DNA from 2 places in the Micromonospora sp. NPDC047730 genome. Region 2 is predicted to be linked to the other one. Evidence: riboswitches for the same ligand, from Rfam matches in the RefSeq annotation. Region 2 holds a riboswitch; the other holds the start of a gene.

Region 1 (11,768 bases), on a different contig from region 2:
CGTCCCCGGCCACTGGAATACCTGGCCGGAGTGGACACGTTCGACGACCGTCGACCGTCGTCCGGCGGCGGTGACCGACCGGTCGGTCAGTCGTGATGCCAATAGGCGACTCTCCCCTTGCCGGCCCGCCGCCGCGATCCCGAAGGTTGCCCACGAGAACGTCAGTCACCCGCCGTCGACCCGGGGCGGCGACGCCCGTGCCGCACACCGCGAGGCGCGACGCGGCCGGGCCGCCCTGATCCGGCCGGCAGGGTGACGATTCGGAAGAGGGGGGACCACTGGTGGACACCGCCAGCATCGACGCCGAGTACCTGGTGGCCACGTTCGAGGAGGACGACGACCCGGAGCAGCTGATCGGCGACGCCGTCGACTACGACCTGCTCGCGGCGCTGGCAGAGGAGGAGTGACGATGGGCGTGCACCTGGCCCCGACGCTGCGCGTGCTGCGTGAGGAGATCAACACCCGCTGGCCGCACCGGGACAAGGCCTCCGACGGCTGGATCGGCGACGCGGCCCACCAGGCCCGCAAGTCCGACCACAACCCGGACGCCGACGACCGCTCGGTCAACGCGGCGGACTTCGACATCGACGGGATCGACCCGTTGCTGGTCGTCCGGCACTGCATCGAGCACCCGTCCACCCAGTACGTGATCTACAACCGGCTGATCTGGAGCCGTACCCGCGACTTCCGGCCCGCGCGCTACACCGGATCCAACCCGCACACCAAGCACCTGCACGTCAGCGTCAGCCACGCCCGGGCCCTGGAGGACAGCCTGCGCCCGTGGGGCGTCGCCACGGCCCGGGCCGCCAAGCTCGGCGACCGGGTCCTGCGGGCGGGCTGCAAGGGCAGCGACGTGCGGGAGTTGCAGACCCTCGTCAACCGGTTGGGCGCCCGCCTCACCGCCGACGGCGTGTTCGGGCCGAAGACCACCGCCTGGGTCCGGACCTTCCAGAAGTCGAAGAAGCTGACGGTCGACGCCGTCGTCGGACCGAAGACCCTGACCGCTCTCCGCACCGCCACCAGGCCACCGGCGCCGCAGCCGGCAGGCCGGGCCCCGGGCTCGCGCACCGTCCGCGTCGGCAGCACCGGCGAGGACGTGGCGTACGTCAAGCGGTTCGTCGGCGCGCGGCGGTGCGGGCCGCCGGGCACCCGCTTCGACGCGAAGACCGAGGCGGGGGTCCGCTGGTACCAGCGGATGCGCGGGCTCACCGACGACGGCATCGTCGGCCGGCTCACCTGGGCCGAGATGGGCGTACGCGTCACCTACTGATTCACGGTGCGGAACCGGGTCGCCCCGGTCCCGCGCCCGTACCGAACCGCCTGGTCGTGCCGACGACCCGGGGCGCGCAATCGATGACCGGAGTGTCCATGGTGTGGCGTGGTCGCCACGCCGGCGGGGCGGGGGAGTTCATGACCCAGAGCTTGAGCGAAGAGGGCGTACGCGGGGCCGTCCTGGCGACCGTGGGCACGCGGCGGCCGGACCCGGTGGCCGTCACCCAGAGCCCGACCAGCCGCGTGCCGCACGACCTGTTGCTCGCGGAGCTGCTCGACGCCGTCGACGACCTCGTCCCGTACGCGCGGGAGCTGAAGCCGGCGCGCCGCCGGCTGTGGGCCATGCTGAACCCGGCGGCCGGCGCGCCGGCGCCCACCGCCCGGGCGATGGCGCGCCGGGTCCGGGGCGTGGAGATGGCCTGGGCGGTGACCGTGGCGCTCGGCCCGGCCCTGCGCCAACTGGCCGACCTCGCCCGGCCCGGCCAGTACCTCCCCCCGTTCGAGCCACGGCTGCGCGGCTACCTCCACAAGGCCCGCGAGGCGTACTGCGCCGCGATCACCGAGGCGCTCGACGCCGCGCCGCCGCACCGGATCGAGGCCCGGCAGAACGAGGGCGACCGGTTGGTCGGGGAGTTCTCGACGACGATGCCGCTGCTCTACCTGACCGACCGCATGGGTCTGGAGGCCGTGATCGGGCAGCTCGCCGACCAGGTCACCGACCTCGTCGCCCTGCGGGCGGAACGGGAGGACGACGCCCTTCCCGGACGGGCCGCGGACGCCGAGACCGGCGTCGCCATGACCGCCCCCGGGCAGGAGTGGTTCCTGCGCCGCCGCCTGCTGGCCGAGCTGTACGCGGTACGCGCCTACTCGTTCCGCGACTACCTGCAGCCGTATGTGCGGTTCAGCCAGAAGTTGCGCACCATCAGCCTGGCGGTGCAGATCCTGACCACCCGGGAACGGCTGTCGTGGCTCGCCGACCAACCGGTGCTGCCCAGCGCGGCGACGGAACGGGTGGACGGGTACGTCGTCGAACTCGCGTCGGCCCTCACCCATGTGGAGCAGAGCTTCCTGCTGCACAAGGACGGCGCGTACGTCGAGGCGGCGGAGCGGCACCGGCTCGCCGTCGCGGTGCTGGCCACCGTCACCGGCCGACCCGGGTTCAAGGCCGACCTCGACGACATCGCCGACACCATCGAACTGCAGAAGACCGTCAAGGCGATCGCGGCCGGAGTGGCGATCGGCGTCGCCACGGCGATCACCGCAGGGGCGGCCGGCGCCGCCGCCGGCGCGGTGCTGGAGACCGTCGTCGGCAGCGGCACGGTGCTCGGCTCGATCGCCGTCTCGGCGGGCGTGGTCGCCACCCGGCTGATGTGGGAGACGCTCGTCGCCCGTGGCGCGTCCGAGCTGCTGCTGGGGCCGGAGTCCATCACGGCGACGTCGTTCCAGGAGGACCTCGCGTGGCAGGCGCTGCAGGCCGCCGTCGTCCGTGTCGTGCTCTGCGGCTCCGGGGACATCTTCAAGGCGGTGGCCCGGTCCGGTGACCGGGCCGAGCAGGTCGCCCGGCTCGTGGTCGAGCAGATCACCACCTTCGGGTTCGGCGAGGCGCAGCACCTGATCCGCACCGGGGAGCTGCGCAGCCTGCGGGACAGCGTGGTGGCCGCGGTGCAGCAGGCCGCCACCACGGGCGCCGTCATGGTCGGCGGGCTGATGGCGAGGTCGTTCCTCGACCGGCTCGGCGCGGCCCGCGGGGCGCTCACCGTCGACGGCGAGCGGCGGCTGCAGGAGCTGGAGGCCGAGCGCGCGCAGGTCGCCCAGGACTTCGAGGCCGTCCGCAACGGCACGGCCGGCCCGGAACAGTTCCGGGCGTGGGCGGCCCGCGCGGCACAGGCCTGGAACGGGCTGGTCGCCCTCGTCGACGGGCTGCCGCCCGGGGCGGAACGCGACGCGGCGCTGCTCCGGCTCACCGCCGCCAAGGGCGAGATCGAGCTGCGCCTCGCCGAGGCCGGGATCAGCGCCTCGCTGACCTGGCCGGACGCCGTACCGACCTTCGAGGGCCTGCTGCCGGGCCTGGTGGTCTTCAGCGACGACGCCCGGCCGGTGCTCGACGCCGCCTACCCGCCCGGCACCCGGCGGCCCACCGACCTCCCCGACGCCGTGCTCGTGTCCGGCTCCGGCGGCCGGCGCCTGCTCCTGCTGCCCGAGGGCGACCTGCCGGCGCGGGCCGCGACGCCGGAGCGGCTGGTCCACGTGCCCGAGGCGAGCATGCGGCCCGGGCCAGCACCCGAGCCGGTGGTGCTGCCCGGCGCGGCGACCCTGGGCCTGGAGCGCCTCCAGGCCGCCTTCGGCCCCGACAAGGTGGCGAAGATCCTCGCGCAGGCGGCCAGGGGACGGGAGTCGTTCCTGCGTCTGCTCGCACACCCGGACCTGGCCGGCGTCGGCGCCGTCCAGTCCCGCTCGACCGCCCTGTACGGGCTCGCGTCGCATCCCGCGTCGATCGCGTTCGGGCGGCAGTGGGGTCCGCTGCTGGTGCTGCGGCTGCGCAAGCGGCTCGGCACGGCGCAGGTCGACGACGGGCTCGGCCGGGCGGGCACCCTGCTGGAGCAGGCCCCGGCGGGTGACCGCCCGGCGCTCGTCGCCCGGCTGATGTCGCTGACCAGCCAGCAGTTGCGCCGGGAACTGGCACTCGCTCCCCCGCTGCGCCCGCCGCGCCGCAAGATCACGCCGGAGAACCTGGGCGTCGACCGGGCCCACCCCAGTTGGCGGGTCCTGGCCGACGAGGTGGCCCGGGACTTTCCCGCGCTCACCCCGGACCAGCGCCGGGCGATGACCGACTGCCTGCAGGTCGTCGAGGTCGCCGAGGCCGGCGAGTTCGACGCGTACCGGCCGCAGACCAGGATCGCGCTCGTCGACTCGTTCGAGAAGATGATGGTCGACGGGCAGATCCGCGTGCCGGATCTGACCATCGTCGCCAACCGCATGCGCGGCCGGCTCGCCGAGCACGTCTTCCTCGGTCCGCTGCCCGTCCTGCAGCAGACGATGTGGTTCCTCGGCGCGCGGATCGGCACCTGGCTGACCGGCCGGTCCAACCTGGACGGGCACTGGATGGCCGGCGACGTGCCGTGCTTCCTCGAGCTGAAGTCCGACGCGATCCACCTCCAGACCGCCGCGGAGCAGCAGGCGACGGCCCGGCAGTACCTGCGCGACGCGCTCGGGGACTTCGAGAACATCCCGGCCGGATCGCAGTACCACCTCTGGTTCATCCGGGACCCGGGGCCGGACGGGCGGCAGCGGATGCTCGAGATCCTCCTGCCGCCGGGCGGCCCGATCGCGGGGGTGCACTTCGGGCCGGAGCCGCCGCCGGGCGTGCCGCAGCGGTGACCGCCGCGGCGCGACACCACGGCCGACAATCCGGCAGGAGCGTCGGCGACCGGGATCGACACGTGGACTCCCGGCCGCTACTCGACGAGTGGGACGCCGTCCTCGACCGATGACGAAAAAACAGGCGTGTCGGCACGGCAAGTCCTTCACATCCGCGTGGAATCAGCAGGAAACGCGGAAATTCTTTCATCTATACATTCGAATGCATCGCCGTCTAGCATCACCTCCGACCAGATCGACATTCCCGGATCTCCGCACCACCCCCCGCACGGGATCCGGCGTCAGGAGAGGGACGACCGATGACACTCCCCCGCCTGTCCAGGCGCCACTGGCGTCTGGGCGTCGCAACAGCCGCGGTCACCGCCGCGGTGGCGTTCGGCACCCCAGCGACCGCCGCTCCCGCCGAGGGGCAGATCCTCCAGGCCGGCGGCGCCACCGCGGTCTCCGGCTCGTACATCGTGGTGTTCAAGGACACCGCGGTGACCCGGGCCGAGGTCACGGGCAACGCCCGCGCCCTGGCCAGTCGGCACGACGGCACCGTCGCCCGGACCTTCCAGCACACGGTGCGCGGGTTTGAGGCCCGGATGTCCGCCGCGCAGGCCCGGCGGTTGGCCGCCGACCCGTCGGTGAAGTACGTCCAGCAGAACCACGTCGTGCGGATCTCCGGTACGCAGAGCCCCACCCCGTCGTGGGGCCTGGACCGCAGTGACCAGCGCGACCTGCCGTTGAACAACTCCTACACCTACCCGAACGGCGGCTCCGGCGTCCGGGCGTACATCATCGACACCGGCATCCGGTTCTCGCACAGCGACTTCGGTGGCCGCGCGGTCACCGGTTTCGACTCGGTCGACGGCGGCGCGGCCGACGACTGCAACGGCCACGGCACCCACGTCGCGGGCACTGTGGGCGGCACCGCGTACGGCATGGCCAAGAACGCCACCCTGGTCGGCGTCCGGGTCCTCGACTGTGGGGGCAGCGGCACGTACGCCGGGGTGATCGCGGGCATCGACTGGGTCACCGGCGACCACGACCCCGGCGAGCTGGCGGTGGCCAACATGAGCCTCGGCGGCGGGAAGGACCAGGCCGTCAACGACGCGGTGACGGCCTCCATCGCCGACGGCGTCAGCTACGCCATCGCGGCCGGCAACGACTACTCCGCCGACGCCTGCGGCGTCTCGCCGGCCAGCACCCCCAACGCGATCACCGTGGGGGCGACCACCAGCACCGACGCCCGGGCGGACTACTCCAACATCGGCACCTGCCTGGACATCTTCGCCCCGGGCTCGTCGATCACCTCGGCGTGGCACACCGGCGACAGCGCCACCAACACCATCAGCGGCACGTCGATGGCCACCCCGCACGTGGCCGGCGCGGCCGCGCTGGTCCTCGCCGCCAACCCGTCGTACACCCCGCAGCAGGTCCGCGACAAGCTCGTCAACGACGCGACCAACGGCAAGGTCACCAACCCGGGCACCGGCTCACCGAACAAGCTGCTCTACGTCGGCAACATCAGCACGCCGACGCAGGACTTCGCCATGTCGGTGTCGCCCACCTCCGGAACGGTCAACCCGGGCAGCTCGGTCACCGCGACCGTCGGCACCACCACCACGGTCGGCAGCGCGCAGAACGTGACGTTCTCCGCCAACGGCCTGCCCGCCGGGGCCACGGCGAGCTTCAGCCCGGCGTCGGTCACCTCCGGCAACTCCGCCACGATGACCATCTCCACCACCGGCACCACCGCGCCGGGCACCTACCCGGTGACCGTCACCGGCACCGGCACGGTCACCACCCAGACCGCGTCGTACACGTTGACGGTCAACGGGCCGCCCGGCTGCTCGCAGACCAACGGCACCGACGTCAGCATCGGCGACAACACCACGGTGGAAAGCTCGATCACCATCAGCGGCTGCTCCGGCAACGCCTCCACCGCAAGCACCGTCGCCGTGAACATCGTCCACACCTACATCGGTGACCTCGTCGTCAGCCTCGTCGCCCCCGACGGCACCGCCTACACCCTGCACAACCGCAGCGGCGGCTCGACCGACAACATCAACCAGACCTACACCGTCAACCTCTCCAGCGAGGCCGCCAACGGCACCTGGAAGCTGCGGGTGCAGGACGCCGCCTCCGGCGACACCGGCTACCTCAACACCTGGACGCTCAACCTGGTCGGCGGGACGCCCCCGGGCTGCACCGGCACGAACGGCACCGACGTCAGCATCGGCGACAACACCACGGTGGAAAGCTCGATCACCATCAGCGGCTGCTCCGGCAACGCCTCCACCGCAAGCACCGTCGCCGTGAACATCGTCCACACCTACATCGGTGACCTCGTCGTCACCCTCATCGCCCCCGACGGCACCGCCTACACCCTGCACAACCGCACCGGCGGCTCGACCGACAACATCAACCAGACCTACACCGTCAACCTCTCCTCCGAGGCCCGTAACGGCACCTGGAAGCTGCGGGTGCAGGACGCCGCCTCCGGCGACACCGGCTACCTCAACACCTGGACGCTGACGCTCTAGCGGCAACGGCGCCACCAGCGCACCCCTACACCGGGACCCCGGCTGAACCTCGGGATCTAGCGGTCCTCGCAACACCCAGACCTTCTGGGAGTTGCGAGGACCGTGTCCGTTTCTGCTGGACTCAAGGCGAAGTTCTTCGAAGACGCTGCGCGAGCAGACCGGGTTCGCCGACCACCTCGCCCGCCGCGCCACCGACCCCCGGCTACACCGTCCGGTAGCACCCGCGGCACGTGGGCGGCGCGATCGAGGAGTGACCGGAGCCCGCCGGTTCGGCCCCGGGTTCGGCGTGGGTTCGCTACCGGGCTCGGCGTCGGGGTCAGCCTCAATTCGCCGCCTGGTCGGCAGCGTCTCCGCTCGCGCCGGGCGGCGCCACGTGAGGGTGGTCATAGCGGCTGGACGCGCCACCACGGGGGGCTGCTAGCCTCGTCGGCAGGTCATGAGCGCCAGCGTCAAGCCCCGGCTCGCTGGCCGGCAACCCTCGTCCGCGCAGGGGTGCCCCGGGTGAAGACCAGGCACCGGAGCAGCTCCGGTGCAAGCGTGGCCTGGTTCCCAGGTCAGCAACGACCGAGGAGAGCCATGTCCTTCCGCATCTGCGTACCGACGGTCCCCGCCGCGGCCCCGACGCCGCCCCTGACCCGGCGCCGCCACGTCGACATGATGCGGGTCTGCAGCGCCTCGTGTCGCCCCGGCGACCCGCGCTAGCCACGCACCAGACCCCCTTCCCAGGACCACCCCAGCGGTACGCCCACCGGGCGCACCGCCGGCGACGCACGCCCGTGCCCGCCGTCGGAGACCCCTTTCGGAGACACCTGTGCGATTCCTTCCCGCCCTCACCCGCGCCGCCGCCCTCGGCGTCGCCGCCGTCCTCGCCGCCACCGCTCTGACCGCCTGCGGCGACGACGCGTCCGAGGCGACCGACAACCCGTACAACCTGCTCCAGCCGGGTGTGCTGCGCACCGGCACGCTCACGGACGCCCCGCCGAACGTCTACCTCAAGGACGGCAAGTTCACCGGCTTCGACAACGACCTGCTCACCGCGGTCGCCGCGAAGGTCGGCCTGAAGGTCGAGTTCGTCGGGACGGACTTCTCCGCGCTGCTCTCGCAGGTCAACAACCGCAAGTTCGACGTCGGCAGCTCCTCGATCACCATCACCGAGGCCCGCAAGAAGACCGTCGACTTCGGCAACGGCTACGATTTCGGCCACTTCGGGCTCGACGTGCCGGCCAATTCGTCGATCACCGGTTTCGACCAGCTCGCCGGCAAGCGGGTCGTGGTCGTGCAGGGCACCGTCCAGGACGACTACGCGACCGGCGAGGGCCTCGACCCGGTCCGGGTGCCCGACTACAACGGCGCGATCAACCAGCTCAAGGCCGGCACCGCCGACGCCTGGATCGCCCCCGCCGAGATCGGCGACAAGTCGGCCGCCGACAGCAACGGCAAGATCAAGGTGGCGGGGAAGCTGCTCAGCCCGGCCCCGACGGCGTACGCGTTCGCCAAGGGCAACGACAAGCTGCGCGAGGCGCTGAACAAGGGCCTCGACGAGGTGATCGCCGACGGCACGTGGAGCCGCCTGCAGGCCCAGTACTACCCGGGCCGCCCGATCCCCGCCGACTTCAAGCCGGGCAGCGGCACCGTCCCGGTGCCGTCGGCCTCGGCCGCCTCCTGACACGTACGGACGACGAGCGAGCGGGACGGTAGGAGAACACGATGGATCCGTTGAGCACCCTGTGGGAGACCTTCTTCGACTGGGACTCCATGCGCGAGGCGCTGCCCGAGATGCTGACGGTCGGGCTGCCCAACACGCTGATCCTCGCGATCTCCGCCGCCCTGCTCGGCTCGGTGCTGGGCATGGGGCTGGCCGTCGCCGGCATCTCGCGTACCCGATGGTTGCGCTGGCCGGCGCGGGTCTACACCGACGTTTTCCGCGGCCTGCCGGCCGCGGCGACCATCCTGCTCATCGGCGTCGGTCTGGCGCCGCTGGGCATGGAGGTGTGGGGCCCCAACCCGTATCCCCTGGGCATCCTGGCGCTGTCGCTGATCGCGGCGGCCTACATCGGCGAGATCTTCCGCTCCGGCATCCAGTCGGTGGAGGCCGCCCAGCTGGAGGGGGCCCGGGCGCTGGGCCTGTCCTGGGGCGAGGCGATGCGCCTGGTGATCGTGCCGCAGGGCATCCGCCGGGTGCTGCCGGCCTGGGTGAACCAGCTGATCGCGCTGATCAAGGACTCCAGCCTGGTCTACTTCCTCGGCCTGCTGGCCAGCCAGCGGGAGCTGTTCCGGATCGGGCAGGACTACGCGGCGAACACCGGCAACCAGTCGGCGCTGCTGCTGGCCGGCCTGTTCTACCTGGCGCTGACCGTGCCGCTGACCCACGTCGTGAACTGGATCGACCGGCGGCTGCGGCACGGCCGGCAGGCCGCCGCGCCCGCCGACGCCGAAGACGACCTCGACCTGGCGCTGCCGGGGGCGGCGGGAGGAAACCAGCGATGAGCATCGACACGACGACCTCGGTGAGCCTGAGCGTCCGCGACGTGCACCTGGCCTTCGGGTCGCACCGGGTGCTGCGCGGCGTGGACCTGGACGTCGCGCGGGGCGCGACGGCCTGCGTGATCGGCCCGTCCGGCTCGGGCAAGTCCACGCTTCTGCGCACCATCAACCGGCTCATCGAGCCCGATCGGGGCGACGTGCTGCTCGACGGGCGCAGCGTGCTGGGCGACGACCCGGATGCCCTGCGGCAGCGGGTCGGCATGGTCTTCCAGCAGTTCAACCTCTTCCCGCACATGAGCGTGCTGCGCAACATCACCCTCGCGCTGCGCCGGATCAGGAAGCTTGGTGAGGACGAGGCGGCGGCGGTCGCCCGCGACCACCTGGAGCTGGTGGGGCTCGCGGCCAAGGCCGACGCCCGGCCGGCGCACCTGTCGGGCGGGCAGCAGCAGCGGGTCGCGATCGCCCGCGCGCTGGCGTTGCGGCCGCAGGTGATGCTCTTCGACGAGGCGACCTCGGCTCTGGACCCGGAGCTGGTCAAGGGGGTGCTGGGGCTGATGGCCGAGCTGTCCGCCGGCGGCATGACGATGGTGGTGGTCACCCACGAGATGGGCTTCGCCCGCGAGGTCGCCGACACCGTCGCGTTCATGGATCGCGGCGTGGTGCTGGAGGCCGGCGAACCGGCCGCGATCTTCGAGGGGGCGGAGCACCCCCGGCTGCGCCGCTTCCTCTCCCAGGTGCTCTGACCCGCCGCGACGTCCCCACCGAGGAGCACCACCGGCGCCGCCGGGAACTGGGACAACGGGCATGCGGCCGGCTGAGGCGCATCTTCCGTGAATGCACGCGGTCCGGTGCCGAACGAGTATCGCGGGCACGCCGCTGTGCGGTAGCCCCCCGCTCGGTGCGGCCCGATCACCCGACCGTCGGCGGACCGTCCTTCTCGGAGGATCGTCGGACGCCGGTTCGCGCCGCGGATCCGCCCGTACCGGTCTACGCTGCCTGGTGACGCCTCCTGACGGTCCGCGCTGTCGTCGGTCCGGGCAGCCGGCTCGTTCACCGGCCGAAGCCTCCGTTGTCGGAACCCGACGACCCACGGCCACCTGCGCGTCGCTGCCCGTGATCCTCGACCTCGGCACGGGCGGTCACCCGGACGACCGGTCGACTCCTTATTGACCAGCGGCGGCGGCCTGGGCAATATCTTCCACAACACAGGCGGCCACTGGAGTTTCCTTTCACGCACCCCCTTCCCACCCCCGACCCGGCCGCACAGGAGATGCCATGCACCTCGACCACTCCGAACTGGACCGTCGGACCCTGCTGCGGGCCGGCCTCGGCGCCGCCACGGTCGCGGTCGTCGGAAGCGAACTCGCCTTCCCCTCCGCCGCGCAGGCGGACCCCGGCGCCGACCTGGACTGGATCTACAGCTGCGACGAGTGGGGCGCGCGTCCGCCGGCGGACCCGCTGTCGGTCAGCGCCATCCCCACCAACAAGATCATCGTGCACCACATGGCGTTCCCGAACGTCACCGACTACTCCGAGGCGCAGGCGATCAAGCTGGCCCGCGACTGCCAGGACCTGCACATGGACGGCAACCGCTGGTCCGACACCGGCCAGCACTTCACCGTCAGCCGCGGCGGATACGTCATGGAGGGGCGCCGGGGCAGCCTGGAGCGGCTGCAGGCCGGCGACCGGCAGATGATCTCGGCGCACTGTCCGGGCGAGAACGGCCGGGCGATCGGCATCGAGAACGAGGGCACGTACGTCACCGAGACTCCGCCGGAGGCGTTGCTGGACTCGCTGGTCAAGCTCTGCACGGCCATCTGCCGGCAGTACGGTCTGCACGCCCACGACATCTTCGGGCACTGGGACTTCCGCACCACCCAGTGCCCCGGCGCCGCCTTCTACCGGCAGTTCCCCGACCTGCGCCGCCGGGTGTTCGAGGCGCTCGACACCGACCTGGCGGACGTGCCGGCCCGCCGCTGGCCGGACCTGTGGCGGTTCGTCGGCTCGCCGTCGGTGCGGGTCGTGCAGTACCTGCTGGCCCACCGCGGCTACACCGTGCCGGTCAACAGCGTCTTCGACGCCGCCACCGTCGCGGCCGTGCAGGAC
Region 2 (11,768 bases):
TCGGCCGGCGCCGTGTCCGGCGGCGCGGCCGGGGTGGCGGCGGCCGGGCGGCGGGCCGCCGCGTGCAGGGCGGCCAGCGCGAAGCCGGCCGGCGGCAGGGTCAGCAGCAGGGACAGTTGCGCCCCGGACTGCCCGACCCCGGCGGCGAGGACGAGCAGCGCGACCCCGGCGACCAGCCCGCCGACCAGCACCAGCCGGGCTGGCCGGGGCGGCTCGCCGACGGCGAAGCGGGACCAGAAGGCGTCGTCCAGCAGCGCCCCGGCCAGCACGCCCAGGGCGGCGGCGGCGAGCCCGGCGAGCACCGTCTCCAGCAGCCCGCCGAGCGCCCCCAGCCAGACCCACGGCAGCAGCAGCGCCAGCCCGCCGGCCACCCCGAGCAGGGTGGCGGTCGGGGCGGAGGGCCGGCGCGAGGCGGCGGCGCGGCGGGCGAGCGCCCGCAGGACGAGGGCGGCCAGGGCGGCCGTGGCGGCCAGCGCCGCGAGGTACGCCTCGTGGTGCACCGGCGGGAGCGCCCGGAGCGGCCCCAGCGCGCCGAGCACGAGCGCCGCGGCCAGCCAGGCCCGGCCGGTGGCGCGGACCGCCGGCGAGCGGGGCAGCAGGGCGAGCGAAAGCGCGGGCGCGCCGACCAGCAGCACGGTGAACAGCACGGTCGCCGGCCAGAGCCACACCACGCGGTGCAGCCCGGAGGCCAGCACGATCTGGTCGGCCAGCCACCCGCCGAGCTGGCTGACCACCACGAACCCGACCGTCCAGCAACCGGCGACCACCGCCGCCACCACGGGCCACGGGCTCGACCGGGCCGGCGCGGCCGGCGGGAGCGGGGCGGGCTGACCAGCGGGGAACGGGGGGCCGATCTCCATTCCTCAGACAGTACGACGCGGACGGTGTGTGCCGCCGGTGTGGCCGTGACGGTTACCGTGGACGGGTGCGCGACCCCAACGTGTCCCGAACCGAGGCCAGCCAGCTCTCCCCGGAGCGCCGGGCCACCGACCTGCGCCGCCTGCGGGCCGAACGCTTCGACGTGCTGGTCATCGGCGGTGGGGTGACCGGGGCGGGCGCCGCCCTGGACGCGGCCTCGCGGGGGCTGAAGGTGGCCCTGGTGGAGGCGCGCGACTACGCCGCCGGCACCTCCAGCCGCTCCAGCAAGCTGATCCACGGCGGCCTGCGCTACCTGGAGCAGCTGGAGTTCCACCTGGTGCACGAGGCGCTCACCGAGCGCGGCCTGCTCGCCACCCGGCTCGCCCCGCACCTGGTGCGGCCGGTGCCCATCCTGGTCCCGCTGCCCGGCGGGCGCGGGGCGCGCGACCTGCCCGGCCGGCTGTTCCGCCGCTCCTACTACGGTGCCGGAGTGGCGGCGTACGACGCCTTCGCCGGGATCTTCGGCGGCGGCCGGGGCATGCCGCTGCACCGCCACCTGACCCGCGAGGGCGCCCGCCGGGTCTTTCCCAGCCTGCGGGCCGACGCGCTGGCCGGCGCGATCCGCTACTACGACGGGCAGGTCGACGACGCCCGGCTGGTGGTGACCCTGGCCCGCACCGCGGCCAGCCTCGGCGCGACCGTGGTGCCCAGCGCCCGGGCGGTCGGGCTGATCCGGCAGGCCCGCGAGGTCACCGGCGTCCGGGTCCGCGACCTGGAGGCGCCGGCCGGCTCCCCGGACGCCGAGTTCGAGGTGCGCGCCCGCACCGTCATCGCCGCCACCGGCGTGTGGAGCGACGACATGTCCCGGATGCTGAACGACGTCGGGCTGCGCCCCGGCATCCGCGTCCGGGCCTCCAAGGGCGTGCACCTGGTGGTGCCCCGTTCGGCGATCACCGGCGAGGCAGGGCTGATCCTGCGTACGGCGACCAGCGTGCTCTTCGTCATCCCGTGGGGCGGGCACTGGATCATCGGCACCACCGACACCGACTGGCGGCTCGACCGGTCCCACCCGGCCGCCTCCGCCCGGGACATCGAATACCTGCTGGAGCAGGTCAACACCGTGCTGGACCGGCCGCTCACCACGGCCGACATCGAGGGCGTCTACGCCGGGCTGCGGCCGCTGCTGGCCGGCGAGGCCGACTCCACCTCGAAACTGTCCCGCGAGCACGCCGTCTTCGAGCCGATGCTCGGGCTGCTGCTGGTCGCCGGCGGCAAGTACACGACGTACCGGGTGATGGCCTCGGACGTGGTCGACCGGGCCGCCCACCGGCTCGGCGCCGTACGCCCCTCGCGTACCGCCGACCTGCCGCTGCTGGGTGCGGACGGCTACCCGGCGATGTGGCGGGGCCGGGCGGACCTGGCCCGCCGGCACGGGATGCCGGTCGGGGTGGTCGAGCACCTGCTGGAGCGCTACGGCACCCTCACCGTGGAGCTGCTCGCGCTGGTCGACGCCGACCCGCTGCTCGCCTCCCCGCTGGCCGGTGCCCCGGAATACCTCGCGGCCGAGGTGACGTACGCGGCCCGGGCGGAGGGGGCGCTGCACCTGGAGGACGTGCTCACCCGGCGGACCCGGATCTCCATCGAGACCGCGCACCGCGGCCTGGAGTCGGCCGGGCACGCCGCCGAGCTGATGGGCGCGGTGCTCGGTTGGGACGAGGCCACCCGGGCCCGTGAGGTGGAGCACTACCGGGCCAGGGTGGAGGCGGAACGCCAGTCCCAGCTGATGCCCGACGACGCCACGGCGGACGCCGCCCGGCTCGGCGCGCCCGACGTCCGGGGCTTCGCGGCCGACCGCGGCTCGGACGACGATCCCGTCGAACTACCGTCGTCGTCCCGCTGACCGTTCCCCCACCCCAACCTTCGACGGCCGACCGCGGTGTCCCGCCGCCCCGCGCGGCGCCCCGCCACGCCTGGCGGCTACCGCCGCGCGTCGGCCCCGGCAGGGGCCGGTCAGAGGGTGAGTCAGACCGGCGGGGTGACCCGCTCCCACATCTTCACCGTCAGAGGACCTTGCCGGGGTTGAGCAGGCCGGTCGGGTCGAGCGCGGCCTTGATCGCCTGGTGCACGGCGACGCCCACCGGGCCGATCTCGCGGGCCAGCCAGTCCCGCTTGAGCAGGCCCACGCCGTGCTCGCCGGTGCAGGTGCCGCCCAGCTCCAGGCCGAGTCGCATGATCTCGTCGAAGGCGCGCCGGCCGCGCTCCAGGCTCGCCGGGTCGGCCCGGTCCACCACGATGTTCGGGTGCATGTTGCCGTCGCCGGCGTGACCGACGACGCCGATCGGCACGTCGCACTCCGCCGCGATCCGGGCCACCCCGTCCAGCAGCGCCGCCAGCGCGCCCCGGGGCACCGCCACGTCGTCGATGACCAGGCCGCCGTTGCCACCCGGGTAGGCGTCCGCGGCGAACTTCTCCATGGCCGGGTGCGCGAGCCGGCGGGCCTGCAACAGGGCGGCCGCCTCCACGGCGTCGGTGGCCGCGTACACCTCGTCGGCGCCGGCTGCCTCGCAGACCGCGGCCAGCCCGGCCAGGTCGTCGGCCGCCCGGGCGCCGGTGTCGGCGGCGGCCAGCAGCAGCGCCTGCGCGTCCGTCCGCAGGCCCATCGGCCGGTACGCCTCGATCGCCCGCAGGTGGGTCTGGTCCAGCAGTTCCAGCAGGCTGGGGGAGAGGCCCCGGGCGGCGATCTCGGCGACGGCCGCGCCGGCCGCGGCGGTGGACGGGAAGACCGCCACCATGGTCAGCGACTCCGCCGGGGCGGGACGCAGCGCGACGGTCACCTCGGTGATCACGCCCAGGGTGCCCTCGGAGCCGACGAAGAGCCGGGTGAGGTCGTACCCGGCGACGCCCTTGGCCGTGCGCCGGCCGGTGCGCAGCACCTCGCCGGAGGCGAGCACCACCTCCAGGCCGAGGACGTACTCGGTGGTGACGCCGTACTTGACGCAGCACATGCCGCCCGCGTTGGTGGCGACGTTGCCGCCGATGGTGGAGGACTCCCACGAGCCGGGGTCGGGCGGGTACCACAGCCCCTGCTTCGCCACCGCGGCGGCGAGCGTCGCGTTCACCACGCCGGGCTGCACCACGGCGATCCGGCTCACCGGGTCGATCTCCAGGATGGCGTCCATCGCGACCGTACTGAGCACCACCGCGCCGTCGACCGCGTTGGCCGCGCCGGCCAGCCCGGTCCGCGCCCCCTGCGGGACCACCGGCACGCCGTGCCGGGCGGCCGCCCGCAGCACGGCGGAGACCTGGGCGGTGTTGCGGGGACGAACGACCACCAGGGGCGTGCCGGCGGCGCAGAGATCCGCCTCGTCCCGTTCGTGCATCCGGAGCAGGTCCGGGTCGGTCAGCACGGCGTCGTCGCCGAGCGCCGCCCGCAGGTCGTCGAGGAGAGGGGGTCCGGCCATGCCGCCGAGGCTACGGTCGGCCGCACGCGACCGACAACCGGCCCTCGCACCGGGTAGTTTGGCCGGCATGCTCTACCTGGACCGGCCCGCCTGGCCGTGGCGGGGGCGGCTCTGGTCCCACCTGATCAGCGACGTCTCCCACGCGGAGCTGCACGCCTTCGCCGAGGCGCTGGGGGTGCCCCGCCGGGGTTTCGACCGGGACCACTACGACATTCCCGCCGAGCGGTTCGCCGCGGCGGTCTGGCTGGGTGCCCGGGTGGTGCCGAGCCGGGAGCTCGTGCGCCTGCTCCGGCAGGCCGGCCTGCGCCGACCGAAGCACCTGACCCGCCCCCGCACCCCCGCCGCCCACCCCTCCGGCGATCTTGCAGTTCCGGCCCTGTCTATGCGGTGATTCACGGCTTTCGCCCGTGCCGAAACTGCAAGATCGCGGAGGCCGAGGGTGGGGGCCGGGGGTGGGGGCCGAGGGTGGGGGCCGGGAGTCAGTGGAGGGTGGCCAGTTCGCGGGTGAGGTTGGCGCGGGCCCGGGCTTCCCAGCGGGTGGCCAGCGGCGGCAGCCGGAACAGGGCCGGCAGGGCGAGCAGCCCGGCGAGCACCCGGGCGCGGCCGGCCCGGAAGACCGGGTCGGGCACGTGCGCGTACTCCCGGCGGATCGCGGCGGCGTAGTGGTCGTACGCCCCGGGTGGCGCGGCCAGGACGGCGAGGTCGGCGTCGCAGAGCAGCGCGCCGTCGGCGTCGCCCGGGTCGACGGCGTGCCCGGCGGTGAGCAGGACCAGCCGGCGGACCTCGGCCACGGCGTCGGCCGGCAGCCCCGACCGGGTGAGCAGGGCGTCGGCGAGCGCCGCGCTGTCCCGCTCGTTGGCGTCGCCCTCGGCGCGCGGGTCGTAGACCGCGTCGTGGCACCAGGCCGCGAGGCGCACCAGGTCCGGCCGCGCGGCGGACGACGCGTGCGCGTCGACCACGTCGAGGACGACGGTCAGGTGGGCGACCGTGTGGTGGTGCCGGTGCGGTTCCCGCCAGCGCCCCAGCAGCTCCGCCCCGGCGCGGTCCCGCTGCGCCGGGTCGGTCGCCCCGGCGCCCCGGGCCGCCGCCCGCCACCGGTCGAGAAGGTCGGCCATGCGGCCGAGTCTGCCGCACCGCCGCCGACACGGAGGATTCACCCGCCCCGGTACGGGTAGTCCCCGCCATGGCCGTGGCCCGGGACCGTCGACTCTCGCTGGTGCGGCGCGCCATCCGACGCGACGGCGGAACGGACATCGACGCGGCCCGCATCGCCGACGCGATGGAGAAGCTGCGGCACCGCGGCAGGGCGACCCTGCACGACCGGCTGCACCGGGTGCGGATGGCGTGGGGCCTGGCCGTGCAGGCCGGCCTCGCCGCCGGCCTGTCCTGGTGGGCGGCGCACAATCTGCTGGGCAACCCGGAGCCGGTGTTCGCGCCGATCTCCGCGGTCGGCACCCTCGCCGCCTCGGTCGGCCAGCGGCTCCGCCGCACGGTCGAGCTGATCGTGGGGGTCGCGGTCGGCGTTGCCGTCGGCGACTTCCTCATCTACCTGGTCGGCGCCGGGGCGTGGCAGCTCGGCCTCGTGGTGACCGGGTCGATCGTGCTGACCATCTTCGCCGGCGCCAGCGTCTCCATCGTCATCCAGGCGGCGGCCACGGCCGTGCTGATCGTCACGCTGAGCCCGAAGACCGCGAACCTGGAGATCCCCCGGTTCGTCGACGCGTTCGTCGGCGGCGGGATCGCGTTGCTGGTCACCTCGGTCCTGCTGCCGCTCAATCCGCTCCGCGTGATCAACCGGGCCGCCCGGCCGGCGCTCGACCTGCTCGCCGCCCAGCTCGACGGCGCCGCCGACGCCCTCCGCCAACGGGACCGCGACAAGGCCCAACAAGCCCTGGACCGGCTGCGCAACAACCAGGAGGAGCTGTCCACCTTCACCGAGGCGATCGAGGGGGCGAAGGAGACCGCCGTCCTCTCGCCGGCCCGGTGGCACCGGCGGGACGAACTCACCCACTACGCCGAGGCCGCCGACCCGATCGACCGGGCGATGCGCAACGCCGGCACGCTGATCCGGCGCGCGGTCACCCTGATCGAGGACGAGGAGCCCGTGCCGGAGCCGATGCCGGATGCGGCGGCCCACCTCGCCGAGTCGGTACGCCTGCTCAAGCACGAGTTCGCCGTCGGCGAGGAGCCGGAGAAGGCACGGGAGCGGGCGCTGCGCGCGGTCAGCGAGGCCGGCCGGGCGTACGCCGCGGGGGTGGGCTTCTCCGGCAGCGTGGTGATCGCGCAGGTGCGCACCACGGCCAGCGACCTGCTGGTGGCCTCCGGGATCAGCCAGGAGGAGGCGAACCGCCTGGTCCGGGAGTCCTTCGGCGACCAGGACACCCCGAGCGGCCAGGCCGAGCCGGCCGCCGCCCCGAAGCCGCCCACCGCCCCGCCGGTCGGCTGACCCGCCGCCCCGCGGGCCAGCCGTGCGGCGGCGGTCGTTCAGGCCGCCGCGGCGAGGGCGGCGAGCAGCCGGTCCACGTGTTCCGCCGTGCTGCCCAGGCCGACGCTCGCGCGCAGGGCGGTCGGCGGCAGGTCCCGCCGGCCGCTGCGCGCCGCCGCCTCGGCGAGCAGTCGCCGGGCCAGCGGGTGGGCGCAGAAGAGGCCGTCGCGCACCCCGATGTCGTGGTTGCCGGCCAGGTCCGCCGCCACGTCCGCCGAGTCCCGGCCGGCCACCACGAACGACACGATGCCCACCCGCGGCGCGTCCGGCCCGAAGGTGCGCAGCTCCACCACGTGCGGCAGGGCCGCCAGGCCGCGGCGCAGCCGGGCCAGCAGGGCCTGCTCGGCGTCGTGCAGCGCCGCCCGGTCGGCCCCGGCCAGGGCGCCGCAGACCGCCGCGAGGGCGACCGCGCCGAGCAGGTTCGGCGTGCCCGCCTCGTGCCGGGCCGGTCCGGTCGCCCAGCGTACGTCGTGGGTGGCCGCGCCGACGTGACCGGTGGCGCCCCCGCCGGCCAGGTACGGCGGCGCGGCGTCCAGCCAGTCCGCCCGCCCGACGAGCACGCCCGCGCCGAACGGCGCGTACAGCTTGTGGCCGGAGACCGCGAGGTAGTCGACGTCGAGGGCGGCGATGTCCACCGGCGCGTGCGGGGCGAGCTGCGCGGCGTCCACGGCGATCCGGGCCCCGTGCCGCCGGGCCACCCGGGCCAGCTCCGCCACCGGCCAGCGCTCGCCGGTCACGTTGCTCGCCCCGGTCACCGCGACGAGCACGGGCGGGTGGCGGTCGGCGCCGGGGCCGCCCCCCGCGCCCGGCCTGCGCAGCTCGGTGAGGGCGGCGTCCAGCGCCCGGACCGCCTCGGCCGGCTCCCGCGGCACCGGCAGCCGGACCGATCCGCGCGGCCAGGGCAGCAGGTTCGCGTGGTGCTCCCCGCCGAAGGTCACCACCGTGGTGCCGGCGGGCAGCACCCGGGCCAGCAGGTTCAGCGCGTCCGTGGTGTTGCGGGTGAAGAGCACGTGGTCGCCGGCGCGGGCGCCGAAGAAGTCGCCGACGGTCTGCCGGGCGCGCTCGTAGGCGAGGGTGCAGCGCCGTGACAGGGCCCCCGCGCCGCGATGCACGCTGGCGTACCAGGGGAGCAGCTCGGCCACCGCGTCGGCGGCGGCCCGCGCGCACGGCGCGGTGGCCGCGTAGTCCAGGTTGACCTGGCCCGGCACGCCGAGCACGTCGAGCGGCCCGGCGGCCGCGGGCGGCGGCGCGGTCCGCGTCGGGTGCGGAGCGGGCGGGGGTACGAGGGTGACGGTCATCGGCCGACCTCCGGGTCCGGGGACCCCGGGTGGGCACACCGGGCGGGGTCCGCGCTTGCCCGGCACGCGAATCGGGCCGGGCCCGGTCATCACCCGGGGCACCCCACCGCGAACCTCGACGAGGGTTGCCGGCCAGCAAGCCGGGGCTTGACGCTGGCGCTCGTGACCTGCCAGCAGCATAGCGCGCGGATGCGCCCGGTCCAGCCGGCCGGGGGTGACTACGCTGACCGCATGGCCGACACCCCGCCCGGCGCACCCCTGCCGCCGTCGCCGACCGTGCCCGCCGTCCCGCCGTCGGGCGCGGCCGCTCCCCGGATGCCGCTGCGCCGGCTGGGCTGGCGGCGGGCCCTGGTGCTGGCCGGGGTCGTCCTGCTGATCGCCGCCTGCGCGGTGTTCATGGTCTTCACGCTCGGCGAGAGCCTCGGCGTGCAGGCGCTGCTGATCGGCCTGGTCGCGGCGATCCTCCCGGTTCCGGTGCTGGTGGGCTGTTTCCTCTGGCTCGACCGGTACGAACCGGAACCGCTGAAATACCTGATCTTCTGCTTCGCCTGGGGCGCGTTCGTCTCGACCGCCGCCTCGCTGACCGTCAACGAGTTCTCGTCCGGGCTCTTCGACGACTGGGGGCTGCCGACCGCGCTGACGGCGGTGCTGGTCGCGCCGTTCATCGAGGAGCTCACCAAGGCGCTCGGGCCGATCCTGCTGCTGATCTTCCGCCGCCGGGAGATCTCCGGGATCACCGACGCCCTGGTCTACTGCGGGCTCTCCGCGATCGGGTTCGCCATGGTGGAGAACATCCTCTACCTGGGCGGCTACGGCTACGCCACCGGCGTCGAACGGTACGGCCCGGCGACCGGCACGCAGCAGGTCATCGCGATCTTCATCGTCCGGATCCTGCTCTTCGGCTTCGCCCACCCGCTGTTCACCTCGATGACCGGGGTCGGGCTGGGCATTGCCGCCCGCACCGCCGACCGGCGCGTCCGGGTGCTCGCCCCGATCGCCGGCCTGCTGCTGGCGATGATGCTGCACGGCCTGTGGAACCTGCTGCCCACGCTCACCCAGGCCACCGGCGAGGCGCTGATCATGCTGTACGGCTTCATCGGCGTGATGGTGCCGATCTTCTTCGGCATGGTCGGGCTGGCCGTGTGGCTGCGGGCCTGGGAGGGGCGGCTCACCGAACGCACCCTGCCGGACTACGTCCGGGCCGGCTGGCTGACCCCGCCGGAGGTGGCGGCGCTGAGCAGCCTGGGGCGACGGCACGCGGCCCGGGTGTGGGCCAAGCGGGTGGCCGGGGACGCCGGCGTGCGGGCCATGCGCGGCTACCAGTTCGCGGCGACCCGGCTGGCGCTGCTGCGCGACGGCGCGCTGCGCGGCCTGGACCGCAGGCCGGCGGACCGGGAACGGACGGCGCGGGAGGAACGGGAGCTGCTGGAGGCGATCGCCGCGTACCGGTCGTTCTTCGTGGGGAGGGATCCGCAGGCGCCAACCGGGATCTGGGACGGGCACCGCTACCACCTGCGGTTCCCGGACGGCTCGCAGCGGCCGGTCGAGGCGCCGGACGAGCCGGTGGTGCCGATCCCGGTGGTGCTCGCCCCGCCGCCCCCGGCCTTCCCCGCCGGCTACGGGGCCCCTGGTTACGGCCCGCCCGGCTGGCCCGGCGCGCGACCCGCGGGTCCCTGGCCGCCCGGTCACCACTGACTCCGGTCCCTGGCCGCCCGGCCACCACTGCCCCGGTCCCCGGCCGGCGGTCACCGCTGAGGCGGCGCCCCGGGTCGCCCCGTGGTGGTCCGGGTCGTCAGGTCATCAGGCTGGTGAGGAAGTCGCCGAGGCCCTGCGCCATCGCCATCAGCCCCGCCCCGATCGCCTTGAACATCTCCGCCGCGCCCTCCGGCCGGAACGCCATGAAGTAGATCAGGAACGCGACGCTTCCCCAGAGCAGCAGCTTCTTTACGAATACCGGCATCGTCCCTCCCCAGGGCCGGTGGTGCGGCTGGCTTCCCGGCCGGGAGCGCCGCAAACGACACCGGCACCCGCAGCCACGCGCGGCGGGGCGGGCGGGGAGGGCTCAGAGGTAGAGGCCGGTGGAGTCGTTCTCCACGCGCTCGGCGGCCACGGCATGCACGTCGCGCTCGCGCAGCAGCACGTACCCGCGACCGTGCAGCTCGACCTCGGAGCGGTCGTCCGGGTCGAACAGGACCCGGTCGCCCGAGACGATGGCGCGGACGTTCGGCCCCACCCCGACAGCGGTGGCCCAGGCGAGCCGCTTGCCCACGGCGGCGGTCGCCGGGATCACGATGCCGGCGGTGGAGCGGCGCTCACCCTCGCTCCCCTCCATCCGCACCAGCACGCGGTCGTGCAGCAGGCGGATCGGCAGGCCGGAGTCGAGATTCTTGTCGGCGGTCACGCCGGAAACGCTACCGTGTCCCGGTCGGGCGGCCGTGAGCGGTTACGCGCCGGGGGCGGGGGGCACCGGGTGGCGGAACTGCCCTACGGTGGCGTGGTCGGACGTATCCTGTCCGCCCACCGGGGCGGGCACGGCCAGGTTCTGAAGCCAGGAGGTGCGCTTGAGCCGCTTCGAGCGGGTACGCGGACGGCTCCGTCGCGCGTACGAGTCGGGCCGGAAATCGGTGCGCCCCCGTCGTACGGACCCGGTCGAGGCTCCCGAGTCGGCCGGGGTGGCCTCGCCGGCGTCCCCCGGGCCGGTGGCGGCGCCGTCGGCGACCGTGGTCGGGGCGGAGCCGCCCGCAGCGATGCACACCTCCACCTCCAGCCGGGACGACGCCGACGTGCCGCGCGGGCTGCGGATCGCCGCCGCCTGGTCGTGGCGGTTGATCGTGATCGGCATCGTCGCCTGGGCGCTGCTGAAGATCGTCGGCACCATCAAGATCGTGGTGATCCCGCTGGCGGTCGCGCTGCTGCTCTCGGCGCTGCTCGCGCCGGCCGTCGGCTGGTTGCTGCGGGCGCGCTTCCCCCGCTCGCTGGCGACCGCGGTGGTGCTGGTCGGCGGCCTGGCCACGGTGATCGGCACGCTGACCCTGGTGGTGAACGAGTTCATCCAGGGCGTGCCGGAGCTGAGCAAGAAGTCGTCGGAGGGCGTCCGGCAGATCCAGGACTGGCTCAAGACGGGCCCGCTGCACCTCTCCGACGGCCAGCTCGACCGCTACATCGAAGAGGGCCAGAAGTGGGTCAACGACAACACCGAGAAGCTCACCAGCGGCGCCCTCTCCACGGCCACGACGCTGGCCGAGGTGCTGACCGGCACGCTGCTGGTGCTCTTCGCCACCTTCTTCTTCCTGCGTGACGGCAGCCGGATCTGGCGCTTCCTGGTCCGGCTGCTGCCGGTGGCCGCCCGCTGGAAGGTCGACGACGCCGGCCGGGCCTCCTGGTCGACCCTGGTCGCCTACGTACGCGCGACCGTGCTGGTCGCCTTCATCGACGCGGTCGGCATCGGCATCTTCCTGGTCGTCTTCGACATCCCGTTCGCCTTCCCGCTCGCCGCGCTGGTCTTCCTCGGGGCGTTCATCCCGATCGTCGGGGCGACCCTGTCGGGCGTCGTCGCGGTCCTGGTCGCGCTGGTCGACAGCGGCCTGGTGACCGCGTTGATCATTCTCGGCGTGGTGATCGGGGTGCAGCAGGTGGAGGGGCACGTGCTCCAGCCGTTGATCATGG

Evidence for each region. Region 2 has a riboswitch for S-adenosylmethionine ahead of ACGF5G_RS19745 (aminotransferase class V-fold PLP-dependent enzyme). Riboswitches for the same ligand answer to the same signal wherever they lie in the genome.
Region 1: another riboswitch for S-adenosylmethionine. It lies ahead of ACGF5G_RS18390 (ABC transporter substrate-binding protein); the one in region 2 lies ahead of ACGF5G_RS19745 (aminotransferase class V-fold PLP-dependent enzyme).

Annotation. Positions count from the first base shown of each region.
Region 1 covers NZ_JBIDCU010000007.1:153,795-165,562, forward strand. Annotated here, with positions in the region: gene ACGF5G_RS18370 (hypothetical protein) at 282-407, shown strand; gene ACGF5G_RS18375 (peptidoglycan-binding protein) at 410-1,270, shown strand; gene ACGF5G_RS18380 (hypothetical protein) at 1,411-4,650, shown strand; gene ACGF5G_RS18385 (proprotein convertase P-domain-containing protein) at 4,950-7,178, shown strand; SAM riboswitch class IV at 7,611-7,722, shown strand; gene ACGF5G_RS18390 (ABC transporter substrate-binding protein) at 7,990-8,844, shown strand; gene ACGF5G_RS18395 (amino acid ABC transporter permease) at 8,886-9,665, shown strand; gene ACGF5G_RS18400 (amino acid ABC transporter ATP-binding protein) at 9,662-10,405, shown strand; gene ACGF5G_RS18405 (peptidoglycan-binding protein) at 10,938-11,768, shown strand, end outside.
Region 2 covers NZ_JBIDCU010000008.1:102,130-113,897, forward strand. Annotated here, with positions in the region: gene ACGF5G_RS19715 (S8 family serine peptidase) at 1-860, opposite strand, end outside; gene ACGF5G_RS19720 (glycerol-3-phosphate dehydrogenase/oxidase) at 941-2,758, shown strand; gene ACGF5G_RS19725 (FAD-binding oxidoreductase) at 2,919-4,319, opposite strand; gene ACGF5G_RS19730 (DUF4031 domain-containing protein) at 4,387-4,710, shown strand; gene ACGF5G_RS19735 (metal-dependent phosphohydrolase) at 4,799-5,434, opposite strand; gene ACGF5G_RS19740 (aromatic acid exporter family protein) at 5,509-6,765, shown strand; gene ACGF5G_RS19745 (aminotransferase class V-fold PLP-dependent enzyme) at 6,804-8,102, opposite strand; SAM riboswitch class IV at 8,149-8,270, opposite strand; gene ACGF5G_RS19750 (PrsW family intramembrane metalloprotease) at 8,334-9,797, shown strand; gene ACGF5G_RS19755 (hypothetical protein) at 9,895-10,062, opposite strand; gene ACGF5G_RS19760 (co-chaperone GroES) at 10,165-10,503, opposite strand; gene ACGF5G_RS19765 (AI-2E family transporter) at 10,664-11,768, shown strand, end outside.